DNA from 2 places in the Chryseobacterium sp. CBTAP 102 genome. Region 1 is predicted to be linked to the other one. Evidence: riboswitches for the same ligand, from Rfam matches in the RefSeq annotation. Region 1 holds a riboswitch; the other holds the start of a gene.
What was found. Region 1 has a riboswitch for thiamine pyrophosphate ahead of pnuC (nicotinamide riboside transporter PnuC). Riboswitches for the same ligand answer to the same signal wherever they lie in the genome.

Region 2: it holds a riboswitch for thiamine pyrophosphate, as region 1 does, so the genes downstream of both, thiS (sulfur carrier protein ThiS) here and pnuC (nicotinamide riboside transporter PnuC) in region 1, are expected to answer to the same signal.

Annotation. Positions count from the first base shown of each region.
Region 1 covers NZ_QICX01000001.1:208,248-216,465, forward strand. Annotated here, with positions in the region: gene C8D70_RS00915 (hypothetical protein) at 1-86, shown strand, start outside; gene C8D70_RS00920 (TonB-dependent receptor) at 148-2,757, opposite strand; gene C8D70_RS00925 (alpha-ketoglutarate-dependent dioxygenase AlkB family protein) at 3,135-3,746, shown strand; TPP riboswitch at 3,837-3,945, shown strand; gene pnuC (nicotinamide riboside transporter PnuC) at 3,971-4,564, shown strand; gene C8D70_RS00935 (hypothetical protein) at 4,554-5,585, shown strand; gene C8D70_RS00940 (NAD(+)--rifampin ADP-ribosyltransferase) at 5,602-5,817, opposite strand; tRNA gene C8D70_RS00945 (tRNA-Ala) at 5,908-5,981, opposite strand; gene C8D70_RS00950 (hypothetical protein) at 6,528-7,211, opposite strand; gene C8D70_RS00955 (hypothetical protein) at 7,593-7,961, shown strand; gene C8D70_RS00960 (hypothetical protein) at 8,002-8,218, opposite strand, start outside.
Region 2 covers NZ_QICX01000009.1:73,315-81,532, reverse strand. Annotated here, with positions in the region: gene thiC (phosphomethylpyrimidine synthase ThiC) at 1-1,673, opposite strand, end outside; gene thiS (sulfur carrier protein ThiS) at 1,699-1,905, opposite strand; TPP riboswitch at 1,963-2,059, opposite strand; gene C8D70_RS13555 (RluA family pseudouridine synthase) at 2,190-2,867, opposite strand; gene C8D70_RS13550 (hypothetical protein) at 2,879-3,193, opposite strand; gene panB (3-methyl-2-oxobutanoate hydroxymethyltransferase) at 3,197-4,012, opposite strand; gene C8D70_RS13540 (Crp/Fnr family transcriptional regulator) at 4,075-4,788, opposite strand; gene C8D70_RS13535 (heavy metal translocating P-type ATPase) at 4,877-7,255, shown strand; gene ccoS (cbb3-type cytochrome oxidase assembly protein CcoS) at 7,365-7,577, shown strand; gene ccoN (cytochrome-c oxidase, cbb3-type subunit I) at 7,599-8,218, shown strand, end outside.

The DNA.
Region 1 (8,218 bases):
CTGAACTCCATTTTGTAGAAAAAATGCATGAGCATCTGGCTTATCGGATAGACATGGAGTTAAGCAGTAAACCCGCTGAAGTTTAACAATAAAAAAGAGTTGTAATCATTACAATTACAACTCTTTGTTTTATTCAGATAAGGCTGCTTAGAACCTCAAAGTGGCTGCAACAGACCAGGTTCTTCCAAAACCAAGGAATCCTGTATTGCCATCAGCAACGCCCTGATATACTCTGCCAGCTTCCTGGTAAGTTTTTCCGGCATCCGGACCATTGGCAATTTTATCACCTGCAAAAATATTGGAGCTCAATTCAGAAATATAATATTTGTTGAATAAGTTGTATACATTCGCTCTTAATGTTAAAGATTTTTTAGCATCAAGCGTGAATTTGTAAGAAGCTCCTACATCAAATAAATGGTAGCTTGGCAATTTTACAATTCCTTTTTCTCTTGCGGCTTCAGTAAGGAAGTTGATCGGGTTGAACTGAGCATAAAGCTTGTCATAATATTCCCAGTTGGCATCAATGCTGAAAGCTTTGGTGATATTGTAATCCGCTCCGATGCTTGCTGTTGTCTGGGCTGCATCTCCAACCTTCAGGTCTTTGATATTGATTGTTCCTGTAGCTCCTGTGATTTCCTGGTTGTTCTGAACATCAAGGATGTTGAAGTTGGCATTTCCTTTATACTTCCAGTTACCCAATGATACCATTCCTCTCAGTCTAAGGTTAGCCAAAGGTCTTGCCTTTGCTTCCAGCTCGATTCCCTGGTGGAGCTGGCCTACATTCAGTGCATTGTAGAAATAAGCATTTCCAAGACTTAGCTGGGAGAATTTAGCAACATCTGCTGCCGTAGCATTGAACGTTCTGGAAATAAACCGGTCGTCCCACTGTGTTCTGTAAGCGTTGATATTCACATCGATATAACGCGATTTGAAACCATATCCCAATTCCACAGAGAAGATTCTTTCATTCTTTGCATCGTTATAAATATTCTGGTTTGAAGGGAATAAAGCGTTGAATAACGGCTGTCTTGAAATTACCCCTGTATTGAAAAATACATTATGGTGATCATCTATATTATAATTCGCACCTCCTTTTACAATATAACCTGTTTTGTGATACCATTTTGTCTCCTGATTTCCGGGAGTATATAACATATAGTCTCTTCTCTTGTAATATTGCTCAGAAACAGACCCCTGAACAGATGCACTTAGTTTTTCAGAGCTGTATTCTACCATTCCATAGATCCCGGCCCATTTTACCAGACCTTCGTTGTGGATAGATACCTTCTGAGCATCTTTTAGCTTGGTAAGCGGTTCCGGTTTTACGGTTTGATTGATATAGTAACCTTTTGGAGCATTGGCTGTACCAGTAACAAATAATGCATCTGATCCTAACATGTCAGTTACAATATCATATAATGCTCCTTTGTATGTTTTAAGATCAATACCTCCGTTAAAAGTCCAGTTATTTTTTTTATAATTAAGATCTGCAATCACACCATACCAGTCATGAGCATTGATACTTTGCTTTCTCACGATACCGCTGGTTCCGTTAAGGGTAGATACATACTGTCCGTTATAATCACCAGGAGAGCCAGCAGGTGCTGTAAAGGTAGATTTCTGGAAGTTATTTCCATTATAATCGGTTACCATACCGCCTCTGTTATAACGATAAATCATATCCCAGTTGATGGTACCATCTCCGCCAGCGCCATAATTCATGAAGTTCATGGTTTGTCCGGCTGCATTTTTGATAGAACCATTAAGTCCTGTTCCTCCGCCGCCACGTCCCCATGAGCCATAAAGAACGGTAGATAACTTCAGATTGTCATTCATCGTCCAGTCCCAGTTCAGGGATGCAATAGGCTTATGATAGAAGTTAGGTGCTAAATTGAATTGAGAGCCATTCAGCATTCCTGTTTGAGGATTGTATCTTCTTCCGTAGGTTTCAAACTGTTGCAGCGTTGCTACGTTTGCTCCGGTTGCTGAAGATCTTCTCGTATCATGTACCTGTGGTGCTCCGGTAGCGATTAAATTGAACGCATGCTTTTCATTAGGCTTAAACCCTGTAGAGAAAAACCATGAGTAACCTTCTCCTTTTGTTCCATTGATGTATCCGTCACCTTGCCACCGGGAAAGTAATACGGTTGTTCCCCATTTGTTTTTTAAACCGGAAGAATACATTGCAGATATTCTGGAGTAGTTGTCATTACCAACTTCTCCTTTAATCATTGCTTTCTGCTCAGAATCCGTAGCTTTGGTTACAATATTGATGGTTCCTCCTACAGAAGGAACAACAAATTTAGAAGCTCCCAAACCTCTCTGGATCTGAATATTGCTTGCAATATCAGCCAATCCTGTCCAGTTTGACCAATACACCGTACCTCCCTGCATGTCATTCACCGGCTGCCCGTTGATAATCACTGCAATATTTGCCCCGTCAAAGCCTCTCATGTTAATTCTGCTGTCTCCGAATCCTCCACCTACTTTGGTAACGTAAACGGATGGGGTAGACTTCATAATTTCAGGAAATTCTCTGTTTCCCAGTTTTTCCTGAATTTCTGCTGCCTTAATATTGGAAACTGCAACAGGAGTTTTTCTTTCTTTGGCTGTTTGGGAAAGGTTTCTACCCACCAACATCACCTCATCAATAGATTTAGATTTCTCTAAAGAATCCTTCGTACTCTGCCCATAATATAAGGCTGCCGTAGGTAATACAAGCGCTATAATTAGTCGCTTTTTAAAAATAATGCTCATGAAATAAACTAGCGTTTTTGAATTTAAGGCTGCAAAGATGAATAATTATTTTTGAATTAAGTATTAAATCTTAACGAAGTGATTTCCTATTGTATGTGTATAATGCATTATTACTGATTTTTTTGAGCATATTAATTATTTCAGATCTTTAATTTACAATTTGTTATAAAAGTGAATTATGCAAAAAAGAGTATTGTTTTTAACGAATAAAAATAATGATGCAATTCATCTGAAAGTCTACCAGAAAGTATTTTTTTCTAATGATATTTAGAGTTTGATTTATTTTGTATCATTATTTATATATTTGCAGATATTATTTGTATCAAAATTATTTACTCAAATAACATAAGCCTTTCTTTTATTTAAATAAATAAAAAATGACTCAGCTCAGTTTGTTCCATTCAGAAGATTTATATGAATTTCCGAAAGAGCTTCTGGAATACAAAGCGCATTTTCTGAATCAGGATGAAGCGGATGATCTTAAAAACCATCTGCTTGAAACAGTACCCTGGAAACAGCGTACTCAGAAAATGTATGATAAAACAGTTCTTACACCACGCTTAACAGCCTGGTATGGTGATCCTAAAACGGATTATCCATCAGGAAATGGTGAAGTAGACAATAACCTCTGGACTCCTGAACTTTTTTCTTTAAAAGAAAGGATAGAAGAAACATTCGGTTATAAGTTCAATTCTGTATTGCTGAATCTTTACAGAGATCATAATGATTCTGTTGCCTGGCACAGAGATAAAGAAAGCAGATACGGAAAACGTCCTGTGATTGCATCAGTAAGTTTAGGGCACACCAGAAACTTTGATTTCAGGAAAAAAGACCATCATCAGAGTAAATACAGCCTGCCGCTTCCTCACGGTTCATTATTGATTATGAAAGGAGATCTTCAGGAAAACTGGGAACATAGGATTGCTAAGTCTGTAATCTCTATGAAGGAGCGTATTAATCTTACATTCCGGTTAGTTTGTAAAGAATAAAATACTTATTGTAATGGATGAGTTAGGATATTCCATTTCAAAATAAAAAGACTGAAGTCCTTTCTTTTTCCACAAAAAAACTGCACCTTTGCCCCAACAATGGGGTGCTACAGATAAAAGTGGCTGAGATGATACCCAGGAATATACTTCCACACCTGATCCGGATAATGCCGGTGTAGGGATTGATTATTTATCATCTCATCATTTGATTTCTAATAATTAATATGATGCAGGACATTTTAAAACAAATTACCTTACCGGAATGGTTTGGAGTCTTATTTTCAGTCATTCAGGTTTTACTGGCCCGTAAAAACAATGTCAACAACTATCTTTTCGGAATTGCAGGCATTCTGCTTACGCTGTATGTGATGCTTACTTCAAAGCTTTATGCTGAATTTACCTTAAATCTTTATTATCTGATTATGAGTATGTACGGATGGCTGTACTGGAAATTCGGGAAACAGAAATCCGAAATGGAAATCTCCATTACCACCACCACAGAAAAATGGATTACAGGAGGAATTGTTCTGGGAACGTTTATCTTATTCTGGTCTTTTCTTACTTATTTTACCGATTCGGATGTTCCTGTTTGGGATTCTCTGGTGAGTGCTTTTGCCTGGGCAGGAATGTGGCTCATGGCAAGAAGAAAAATTGAAAACTGGGTGATACTGAATGTCAGTAATATCATTTCCATCCCTTTGATGATTCATAAAGAATTATATCTATATGCTGTTTTAACGTCGTTTTTATTTTTAGTAGCAATTTCCGGATATATAGAATGGCAGAAAATTATTAAATCCAAAGCCAATGCTGAGTAGTAAAGAGATCAGACACGAACTTCATGGAGCTTCTCTAATTTCTGATGAGGTAATACAATATATTCATGAGGAAGGATTACTTAAAATATGGATTCCCAAAAAATATGGAGGACTCGGCTATCGTTTTGAAGAAGGACTTAAAGCATTATTTGGCTGGGCTGAAACCGATGGAAGTTTCGGCTGGATGCTGACGCTTTGTGCAGGAGCGAATTATTTTTCCAGAAATATCAAACCAGAAGTAGCTCAGTTACTCTTTACCCATTTTGAAACCTGCTTTGGCGGAAGCGGAATGATTGGCGGAACTGCAGAAAAAAAAGATAACGGCAACTATTTGATAAACGGTTTATGGAATTTTGCAACAGGAGCACCTCATCTGACCCATTTTACATTAAATGCCAAGGTTACGGAAAACGGGAAACCTATAATGGATAAAGACGGTAAGGAGATTATTCACTCATTCATTGTCCCAAAGGAGCAGGCTCAGATTATCCCCAACTGGAAGTCTATGGGGATGAAAGCCAGCGGAACCTATTCGTTCACCATTGAAAATGTCATTGTAAGCGAAGATTACAGTTTTGTTTATGATACTTTTTTCACGAATGATATTCTGGACAGTATTCCTTTTCGGGTTTTTGCGGATCTGACGCTATTGGTCAATTATCTGGGAATGGCTTCTCATTTTATTGAAGAAGCAGAATGTATTCGTCCTGGGATCAATTTCAAAAATTTTGCAGAATCTGTTGAAAAGAATTTGGATAAAGTATTATATATTGCCAGAGAAGTAGAAAATATACTTGATGATCAGAAAGAAATTTCAGAGGATAAACAAAACGAGATTCATGAATATGGGGTAGAGCTGGTCCACAAATTATCCCATCATATCCTTACTGCTTATACACAGCTTGGAATCCGTGCTACAGATCCTTATTCTGCAGTTTATCAGGTGTTCTGTGACTATTTTACAGCGGCAATGCATTCCAATTTCAGACCTTCTGCTGATGCTCTTGATTTTTCTTTCTGAGCAGTGAATATTTCTGCTAAAGTCGGGTGATTTCTCTGGTCATTTTCAAAGGCACCTGAGAACGATAAGACTGCCTTGGGTTTCCAGGAAATTTTTTATCTGTAACATTGGGATGATTTTCGAAATTTTCTTTTGGTTCTGCAATAAGCAGCTTTACAGATATTTCTTTCTCTTCAAAGTTCATCCCTTGCAGACAAAGCTTGATCACAGGATTAAAAGAGATAAACTCTATGCTTTTTTTATACTATTGGAATTGTAGAATTTAAAAAAACAAACTTTGATAAAAAAAAGAGCTGTAATTCAATGTGTTACAGCTCTTTTGTGGAGAATACGGGATTCGAACCCGTGACCTTTTGACTGCCAGTCAAACGCGCTAGCCAACTGCGCCAATCCCCCGTCTTTATTTTAAAGTGGTACAAAAGTAAGTATTTAATTGATATTTACAAATATTTTGTAGTTTTTATTGAATTGAATTAAAGGGGAAATACGCTCAGCGCAGTAAAAGTAACCATTTTCAATTGAATAACTTCTCAATTAATCCTATTCTTGTGTGAAATTATATTACAATCATGTAACTCTATACGGGAAGATTACTTCTATGGGATAGTACTATTACAGAACAGAGAAGCGCCCGAAGATTTTCAAAATTTCATAAAACCCCGGAAAATAGTAACGGAGACATTATCAATTTTTTTAGTCTCTCGGTTGAACGTTTTCTATTGGATCTTTTTGATGCATTTATTTTTTCTTCTATGATTTTAATTTTCTGAAAAGAAAAAGCAGTATTAAACAATAGCCCCTTAATTAGGGCTAACCTTTTATAGTTTTATAGTTCTTTTTACTTCCTCCAGGAATTCCAACCGAATAAACTGGATTTGAAAAAAATAAAAACAGCCGCAATGAAAATATTGGGGCTGTCTTTTTGAAATCAAATATCAACTATTATAAAGATCTGGAGCGGGCAATATTAATAAGGTATACAAGGTGTGCGTACATGCTTCGCTTTACAGACTCTACTTTTATATCTCCGGTACTCTGGTTAATAGTAGTTACCAGATCTGTATTACATTGACCAGCAAAGTTTCCGTTTCCTAGGTAGTTGGCTGTATTGGTACTTGGATATGAGATTCTGGGATAGTCAGGTGCCGTTTGGTTAGCAACAGGAGCTGTGCCGGTAAAACCTTTATTATCAACATATCGGGCAGTCCAGGTGCCTAGGAACTGTCCGTTGCCGGTATTGATACCTTGTCCCACAATAATTTGAGTATCTACAGGATTGGTGAACCCTGCACAAGAGGAGTAATGGTTTACAGAAACAGTACAGGAAGAAGCATTGTCACCAGGTTGAAAGCATTTTCCTTCGTATACAGTGGATCTTTGTTCATTGGAAGAGGTTGATGTGTTTAGTATAGCCTTTGGCGCAAAAATTTCTTCTGGAGAAATAAGAGTTAAAACTCCCTGTGCATCTGCTGCAACAATTTTTTTTTCAGCATTTGAAAGTCCTCTTACTCTTACCAGGCCATTTACATCCAAAGTATGGCTCGGAGTAGATGTATTAATCCCAACTTGTGCTTTTGAGCTGCTACAAATAACAAATGCTGCTAAAAATAGTGTTTTTGTTTTCATGTAATTTTTTAAAAGTTTATTTTTTCACTAAGGTAAGAAATATCTTTAAAGTAGAAATAAAAATAGCTTTAAATCTAATATTGATATAATTATAAACGAATATTGAGCTTATTACTATTATTTTTTAACCATATTTTTATAATAAGTCAAATTTATATACCTTGTATTTGTTTGAAAAATATTTGTATTTTAGCCAAAATATGTTGTTTTTTAATAAACATATTGGGTGCTGATTAAAATTCAGATAATCTGAATAAAAAAATTAGTAGATTTGCACGGAACAAAAAAATAATAAATATTAAGAAACATTCTCTGTAACTGGATTTTTAGGAAGAAAGCGCAGGAGAATAACAGGATTTAGGTTATAAAACTACTGAAACTATGAAGAAACTTTTTTTACTTTTATTAACAGCGTTTTTATTTATCGGGTGCAGCTCTGATGATGATACTATTTATGATTATGTAGGAACATGGTCTGGTTCTTATGAAGGAGCAGATAAAGGAGTTTGGAATTTTGTGGTAGATGAGAGCGGCAAAGTAGTAGGGACAATGCATTCCGATGTGAATAATGAAAACTACAGTATTACCGGAAATTTAAGTGAGACAGGAGATCTTAACGCCAGAGTAGGGCTTCCTTCACAAGGAGATTTCAAAGGAACGTTAACGAAAGAAAAAAAAGGAAACGGAAATTGGTCCAACTCACTTCCAACACCTGCAATATCAGGAAGCTGGAAAGGAGAAAAGAAATAAAACAAGAAAGTCTGCAGAATCTACTGCAGACTTTTTTTATTTAAACAAATCCTATATGGGTAACCTTGTCATTTTCATTCTTTAATGTTACAAAATAGAGCAAAAGATCATCATCGGAAAAGTATTTTTTAAAAGACTTATCTTGTTGCTGATTCCAGCGGATTATTTCCTTACTACTTTCGATACTATAATTTTCAGAATCCAGTTTTAAAGTTAAAATCACTCCATGGTCTGATGTACAATGATCATTTTTATAC
Region 2 (8,218 bases), on a different contig from region 1:
TTCGCACCTTCCGCCGGTAATGTTTCATCATGATAAGCTCTTGCTGTCTCTGGATCTAATGAAAGGTTAAACTGATCTTCCCATCTGAATTCAAACCTGGCTTTACTTAATGCGTTGTCTCTGTACTGTGCGCCCGGATGACCTTTTGCTAAATCCGCTGCGTGGGCAGCCAGTTTATAAGTGATTACTCCAACTTTTACATCATCTTTATTCGGAAGACCTAAATGTTCTTTCGGTGTTACATAGCAAAGCATGGCACAACCAAACCAACCAATCATCGCTGCCCCGATTCCTGAAGTAATATGATCATAACCTGGAGCAATATCCGTTGTTAACGGCCCTAAAGTATAGAAAGGAGCTTCATGGCATTCTTCCAATTGCTTTTCCATATTTTCTTTGATCATGTGCATCGGAACATGGCCTGGTCCTTCAATCATTACCTGTACATTGTGCTTCCATGCAATTTTGGTGAGTTCACCTAAAGTTTCCAGTTCTGCAAACTGAGCGGCATCATTAGCATCTGCAATAGATCCGGGACGAAGACCATCTCCTAAAGAGAAAGCTACGTCATACTTCTTCATGATCTCGCAAATCTCCTCAAAATGAGTGTATAAGAAACTTTCTTTATGATGGAATAAACACCATTTTGCCATAATAGATCCTCCTCTGGAAACAATTCCGGTCACTCTTTTTGCTGTTAAATGGATATATCTCAACAGAACTCCGGCATGGATCGTGAAATAGGAAACTCCCTGCTCTGCCTGTTCAATAAGGGTATCTCTGAAGATTTCCCACGTCAGGTCTTCGGGAACACCTTTCACTTTTTCCAGGGCCTGATAAATAGGAACCGTACCAATAGGAACCGGACTGTTTCTGATGATCCACTCTCTTGTTTCGTGAATATTTTTTCCGGTTGAAAGATCCATAATGGTATCAGCGCCCCATCGGCAGGCCCATACCGCTTTTTCTACTTCTTCTTCAATACTGGATGAAACGGCACTGTTGCCAATATTGGCATTGATTTTCACCAGAAAGTTTCTTCCGATGATCATCGGTTCACTTTCCGGATGGTTGATATTATTGGGAATGATGGCTCTTCCGGCAGCTATTTCGTCCCTTACAAATTCAGGAGTGATCTTGCTTTTCGGAGTATTGGCTCCAAAGCTGTGCCCGGGATGTTGAAAAGCCATTTCTTTAGATACAGAATCAAGCTGTTCTATTCTTTGATTTTCCCTGATCGCCACATATTCCATTTCCGGAGTAATGATTCCCTGTTTTGCATAATAAAGCTGTGTAACTTCTTTTCCTTCCTGTGCTACTTTAGGTTTATGATCATAAGAAAATCTTAATTCATCAAGACGCGGATCTGCCAAACGGGCTTTCCCGTATTCAGAAGTAATTCCGTCTAAGATATTCACATCATTTCTATCCAGAATCCATTGTTCTCTGATTCTTGGAAGCCCTTTCTGAATATCAATAACCGCATTTTCGTCGGTATAAGGACCTGAAGTGTCATAAATCGTTACCGGAGCATTATATTCAAAGCCGCCATTGGTCAATTTGGTCGGACTAAGCTGTATTTCACGCATGGCTACATTGATAGGATGTAATGTTCCTTCAACATAGATTTTCTTTGAGTTCGGAAATGGCGAACATGTAATGGAGTGAGCCATAAGTTTTGGGTATTAAATATGAGAATTAACCGCCCTGAGTGGCAGTAATGATTAAAATTGAATCGTTGTTATTGAGGATGGTTTCCGCCCAGACTGAGAGGGGAATAATGCGATTGTTGAGAGCTACAGCAATACCTTTCTTATTTCCGGGTAACTCAATAGCCAATAATGCTTCCAGGTTTTCGGGAAGTACATCAAATGTTTTTCGGGTGTGGTTGATTATAAGTTCCATTCCTAATATTTTACATATACTTTAGGAATGGCCATTATTGTACAATAGAATGTACAGCAAAAGTCATCTACTTTTCCCTACGCTGGTATGATCCAGATCAGGTTCAAAGGGTAAAGTCTCAGTCTGTTGGTAACAGACACCCCTAAAGTTGGCAACGAAGTTAGACATTATTTTGTAATAAGCAAAATTTTTTGAAACTACCTTCGAAATCTGGTATTGTAAAAAGTCTGCCTCAAATTGAGACAGACTTTATTTTATATTGATCGTTTTAAGATTTTTATTATTTATTCTTCACAAGCTCTCCAGATCGCATCATTCTGCGGAACAGGAGCTATGATTTCAATATTTTCTTTGGTTACAGGATGAATAAATTCCAGTTTTCTTGCATGAAGATTGATTCCTCCGTCAGGGTTGGAACGTGGTGCTCCATATTTCAGATCTCCTTTGATCGGAATTCCTGTTTTGGATAATTGCGCTCTTATCTGATGATGTCTTCCGGTTTCAAGATCAATTTCAAGAAGTAGGTAATTATCAAGAGTCTTAATCACATTATAAGTTAAGATCGCTTCTTTTGCTCCTTCGGTAGCTTTAGAAAAAACAATGGCTTTATTATTCTTTTCGTTTTTCTTTAAATAATGAACCAGTCTCTGGCTTTGAGGAATCATTTCTTTTCCCACAACTGCCCAGTATGTCTTTTTCACTTCACGATTTTTCACCATCTGTGTCAAACGGGAAAGCGCTTTGGAAGTTTTTGCATAGATTACCAGCCCGGAGGTTGGGCGGTCTATACGATGAACCAAGCCGAGAAAAACATTTCCCGGCTTAGCATCTCTTATTTTTATAAAATTCTTGATAGATTCTAATAGTGATTCATCGCCTGTTTTATCGCCCTGTACAAGCTGACCCACCTTTTTATTAATCACCAGAAGATGGTTGTCTTCATATATAATCTGCTCCTTCATACTTTTTCAGTCTATCTTCTTCTGTTGGATAATGACAGGATAATTCCCGCCAAAAGCCCCACGGTTTTTACAGCCGAAAGTTTTGAGCCTTCCGGAATAAATGCTCCGAATACACAGATAGCTGCTGCAGCATACATAGCATAAACAAAATTCTTATTCGTAAGCAGCGGAGCCTGAATAAAGAAGCTCGCTCCTATCAGCACATAAAATACTTTTCTTGAAAGTAAATGATTGATTTCCGGAGAGAATAAATTAAACCATCCTACAGCAAGACAAATCAGTGCTGCAATAGATAATATTCCCTGAATAGATTGTTGATTCTGCATAGATTAATAGCTTTCGTTTTCGTTGGGAAACTCTACACTTTTCACATCTTTCACATATTGAGAAACTGCTCCTGTAATTTCTGTATAAAGGTCAAGATATCTTCTTAAGAATTTCGGGCTGAAGCCTTTGTTCATTCCTACCATATCATGATACACCAAAACCTGCCCGTCACACTCTGCTCCGGCACCGATTCCGATAGTAGGAATAGAAATACTTTCAGTTACTTTTTTCGCCAATTCCGCAGGTATTTTTTCCAGTACTACAGAAAAACAGCCTAATTCTTCCAAAAGCTGAGCATCAGCAATCAGTTTTTCAGCTTCTGCCTCTTCCTTTGCTCTTACTTTATACGTTCCGAATTTATAGATAGACTGTGGGGTTAATCCCAAATGTCCCATTACCGGAATTCCAGCATTGATGATCTTTTTGATAGACTTGGAGATTTCTTTTCCACCTTCAATTTTCACCGCATGCGCTCCACCTTCCTTCATCATTCTTACCGCAGATTCCAATGCTTTTTCAGGATTACTCTGATAAGTTCCGAAAGGTAAATCTGCTACCACCAAAGCTCTGTCGGTTCCTCTTACCACACTTTGAGCATGATAGATCATTTGATCCAGTGTAATAGGCAATGTAGTTTCAAAACCAGCCATGACATTCGCTGCAGAGTCTCCAATCAAAATAGCATCTACTCCACCTGCATCTACCATCTTTGCAGTGGTAAAATCATAGGCGGTAAGCATTGTTATTTTTTCCTTGTCGAATTTCATTTTACGCAAGGTTTCAGTCGTAACTTTTTTAATTTCAGAGTGAACAGACATAATTTATCTATTTTTAAAAGTTAAAAAGTCGGCCTTGAGCCGACTTAAGTTTTTTGTATGATTTATAAAACTACGTGACCGAGTTTCATGAGTTTGTCGTGATTTAAAATCTTGATATTTCTTCCGTCAACTTCAATCAGACTGTCCTGTTTGAATTCGGAGATCAGACGGATGGCACTTTCTGTAGCAGTACCGATAATATTGGCAATTTCTTCTCTCGTTAATGAGATCTTAATAAAGCCTTCAGGATCTACACCCAGTTTCTGTTCCAGCAGCAAAAGAATTTCTGCCAGTCTTTCTCTTACCGTTTTCTGAGCAAGGAAAGTAATGGTATTGGAAGATTCTCCTAATTCGTAGGAGATTTTCTGAAGCATTACGAAAGACAGCTGTGGATCTACTTCAAGCAGATACATAAAGATATCCGCAGGTAAGAATACACATTCAATATCTGTCATGGCTTCTGCTTTGGCCTGGAAGTTTTCCCCGCAAAGCAAAGAACGATAGCCGATGATATCTCCTTCTTTGATAAATCTTAAAATCTGATCCTTACCGAACGCACCTGATTTCGAAAGTTTGGCAGCACCTTTCTCCAGAACAAACACTCCTTTCGGAGTTTCGCCATCCTCGAAAATGGTATCATGTTTCTGAAAACTCAGTTTCTTTTTGCCATTAATATATTTTTCAAAATCTGCGCTAGAAAGTCTTTCTTTAAATGATTTATCATTAAAAACTCTGGCGAACCTCTCTTCAATTGCTATCTGTTGTTCCTGCGGCATTTTATATGATATTTATCACAAAAATAGAACTTTTTAACGCGATAAACAAAAAAATTTGTTATAATTTTGTAGTTCAATATTTTATGGGGTGAGCGAGAACTGTTTTCATTGTGGTCAAGGGATAGAAAAAGAGAGAATTTTATTTGATGAAAAGACTTTCTGCTGTAACGGATGTAAGTCTGTTTACGAGATTCTAAATTTAAATCATTTAGGCAACTTCTATGAGCTTAATAAAGGAGCGGGAATTCGTCCGAATGATGAAAATTCTTCTCAATTTGATTACCTGGACACACCGGAAATCTTTGAAAAAGTGACTGATTTTTCTGAAGGAAACACCAGTCTTGTCACCTTCAAAATCCCTGTCATTCACTGTTCTTCGTGTATCTGGCTATTGGAAAGCCTTCATACGTTAAATAAGCATATTAAATATTCGCAGGTTAATTTCACAAGAAAGACCTTACAGATTTCATTCAATCATAACGACATGAAATTAAGCGAACTAGCTAAATTTTTAACGAATCTAGGATATAAGCCCGTTATCAGCCTTGAAACTGCCGATAAAAATGAAGATCATCTTGACAAATCTTTATTGGTAAAGTTTGCCATCGCTGCTTTTGCTTTTGGTAACGGAATGTTCCTTGCCTTTCCTGAGTACATAGGTGGAGAAGATTATTGGATGGACCATTATAAGGGATTATTCAGAACCTTGATATTCCTTTTGGCAACACCTGTTGTATTTTATTCAGCATCAGATTATTATAAATCCGCATGGTACGGTTTAAAAAATAAGATCGTCAACATTGATGTTCCGATTGTCTTGGGAATTTTTGTTCTCTACGGAAGAAGTATCTACGAAGTGGTAACAGATTATGGTCCAGGATATTTCGATACTCTTTGCGGGTTATTATTCTTCATGCTTCTTGGGAAAATTTTCCAAAAAAGAACGTACAGCGCCCTATCCTATGACCGGGATTACAAATCTTTCTACCCGATTGCAGTAACGAAAGTTGATTTCGAAGGAAAACAGGACAATATTCTATTGTCTGAAATAAAAGTAGGTGATAGAATCCTGGTAAGAAATCAGGAAATTATCCCCGTAGATGCGATCCTGATCAACGGAGAGGGAAACATTGACAACAGTTTCATCACCGGAGAAAGTGAAAGCATCAGCAAACAGCCTGGTGATAAGATTTTTGCCGGAGGAAAGCAGATAGGATCGTCTCTGGAACTGGAAGTTATCAAAGATGTAGACCAGAGTTACCTTACTCAGCTTTGGAATAAAGAAGCATTCAAAAAACATGAAACCGGGCTTGACACGTTAACAAACAACATCAGTAAATATTTCACATTCATCATTTTAGGCATTGCTCTTGTTGCAGGAATTTATTGGGCATTTATTGATTTAGAGAAGATGTTCCAGGTTATTTCTGCCATTCTGATCATTGCATGTCCCTGTGCACTTGCCCTGTCTGCTCCGTTCACTTTTGGACACATTATGAGGATTTTAGGCCGAAACAAGTTTTATGTAAAAGATACTTTAACGATTGAAAAAATCGCGAGACTTGATACAATTGTTTTCGATAAAACAGGAACGATCACTCACAGGAAAAAATCCAATATCAAGTACGAAGGATCTGAGATCAACGAATTTGATACTCTGAACATTAAGACGTTATTGAAGAACTCCAACCACCCGCTTTCAAAATCATTGTACGAATTCATTGAAGTGAAAGATGAGTATTTCCCTGTAGAGAAATTTGTTGAAATTTCAGGGAAAGGATATGAAGCCAGCATAAGAGGAAATCTCTATAAAATCGGATCTGCCCGCTACAACAACCAGGAGCCTAAAAATCTCGAAACAGCAGTTTACATCAGCAAAAATGGAGAATACTTAGGTAAATTTATCTTTAAGAATGAGTATCGTCCGAAACTGAGAGAGCTTTTCACAAAGCTTACCCACTACAAAATATTTATCCTGAGCGGAGACAATTCCTCAGAAGAAAACCAGCTTAAAGAGCTTATTCCAAACTACAAAGGAATGTCCTTTAATCAAAGCCCGGAAGATAAGCTAAACTACATCAAATCCCTTCAGGATCAGCACTTAAAAGTAGCAATGCTTGGAGACGGACTTAATGATGCAGGAGCATTAAAACAAAGTAATGTAGGAATTGCTATTGCTGATGATACAAACAGCTTTACCCCATCTTCTGATGTCATTATGAATGGAGATAAAGTAGTTACTCTTGACAATTATCTGAACGTTTGCAAAGGTTCCATCACGATTGTGAAAATGACATTTATAATCAGTTTTTTATACAATATTGTTGGTTTAAGTTACGCTGTTACAGGACATATGCATCCGCTCTTCGCTGCAATCATTATGCCAATCAGTTCAATTACGGTGGTTACCTTTACCACAGTTTCTACCTGGATTTTAGGCCGTAAATATTTCAAAAAACAGGCGTAAAAGCCCTTATTTAGACTGATTTTAAATTAGCTGAAATCGGCATTTCGTGATGAATGTCATTATTTTTCACTAAATTTGAAACCCGAAAATAGGTTAATTTTGTTGTCCAATGGATATTCTATATTTAATGATCCTCTGCAGTGTTTCTTTGGCTGCGATTTTCTTGGTCGTATTTATAGTGTATGCCCGAAAAGGACAGTTTGAAGATGATGAATCTCCTGCTGTCAGAATCCTTTTTGATGACGAAAAAGTCAAAGAAAAAGATGCAACCGGCGACAAAAATAAAGACGAGAAAGAAATAGGAGAAAATAATAAAAATTGAGAAAAATAGTGAATAGTTGATATGGAAACACAGAAGTTTAGTTATGACAATAGTATTGTCCGTGCGTTCCTTTATGCGACCTTAGTTTTCGGTCTCATTGGATTTACGTTCGGGCTTACGGCGGCATTAATGCTTTTCTACCCGGAATTACCTGAATTCTTTTTCGGGACGGATGACACAACCATTAAAAGTTTGGCATCGGGTAACATTGAAGGGTTAATAAACACTCATGGTGCGTTTGGTTTTGGTAGAATCAGAATGCTGCACACCAACACCGTAATCTTTGCATTCGTTTGTAACATCGTTTACACGGGTATTTATTACTCATTACAGAGATTATTAAAAACAAGAATGTACAGTGACACCCTGTCTTGGTTACATTTCTGGACCTGGCAGTTTATGATCGTTGCTACGTTCGTTACGTTCTTTATGGGAATCAATACCTCTAAGGAATATGCTGAACATGAGTGGCCGATCGACATATTGATCGCATTCTCATGGATCATTTTTGGTATCAATATGTTCCTGACTATTTCTAAGAGAAGAGTGAGACACCTTTACGTAGCCATCTGGTTCTACATTGGTACATGGATTGCAGTAGCAATGCTTCACATCTTCAACAACCTTGAAGTACCTCTATC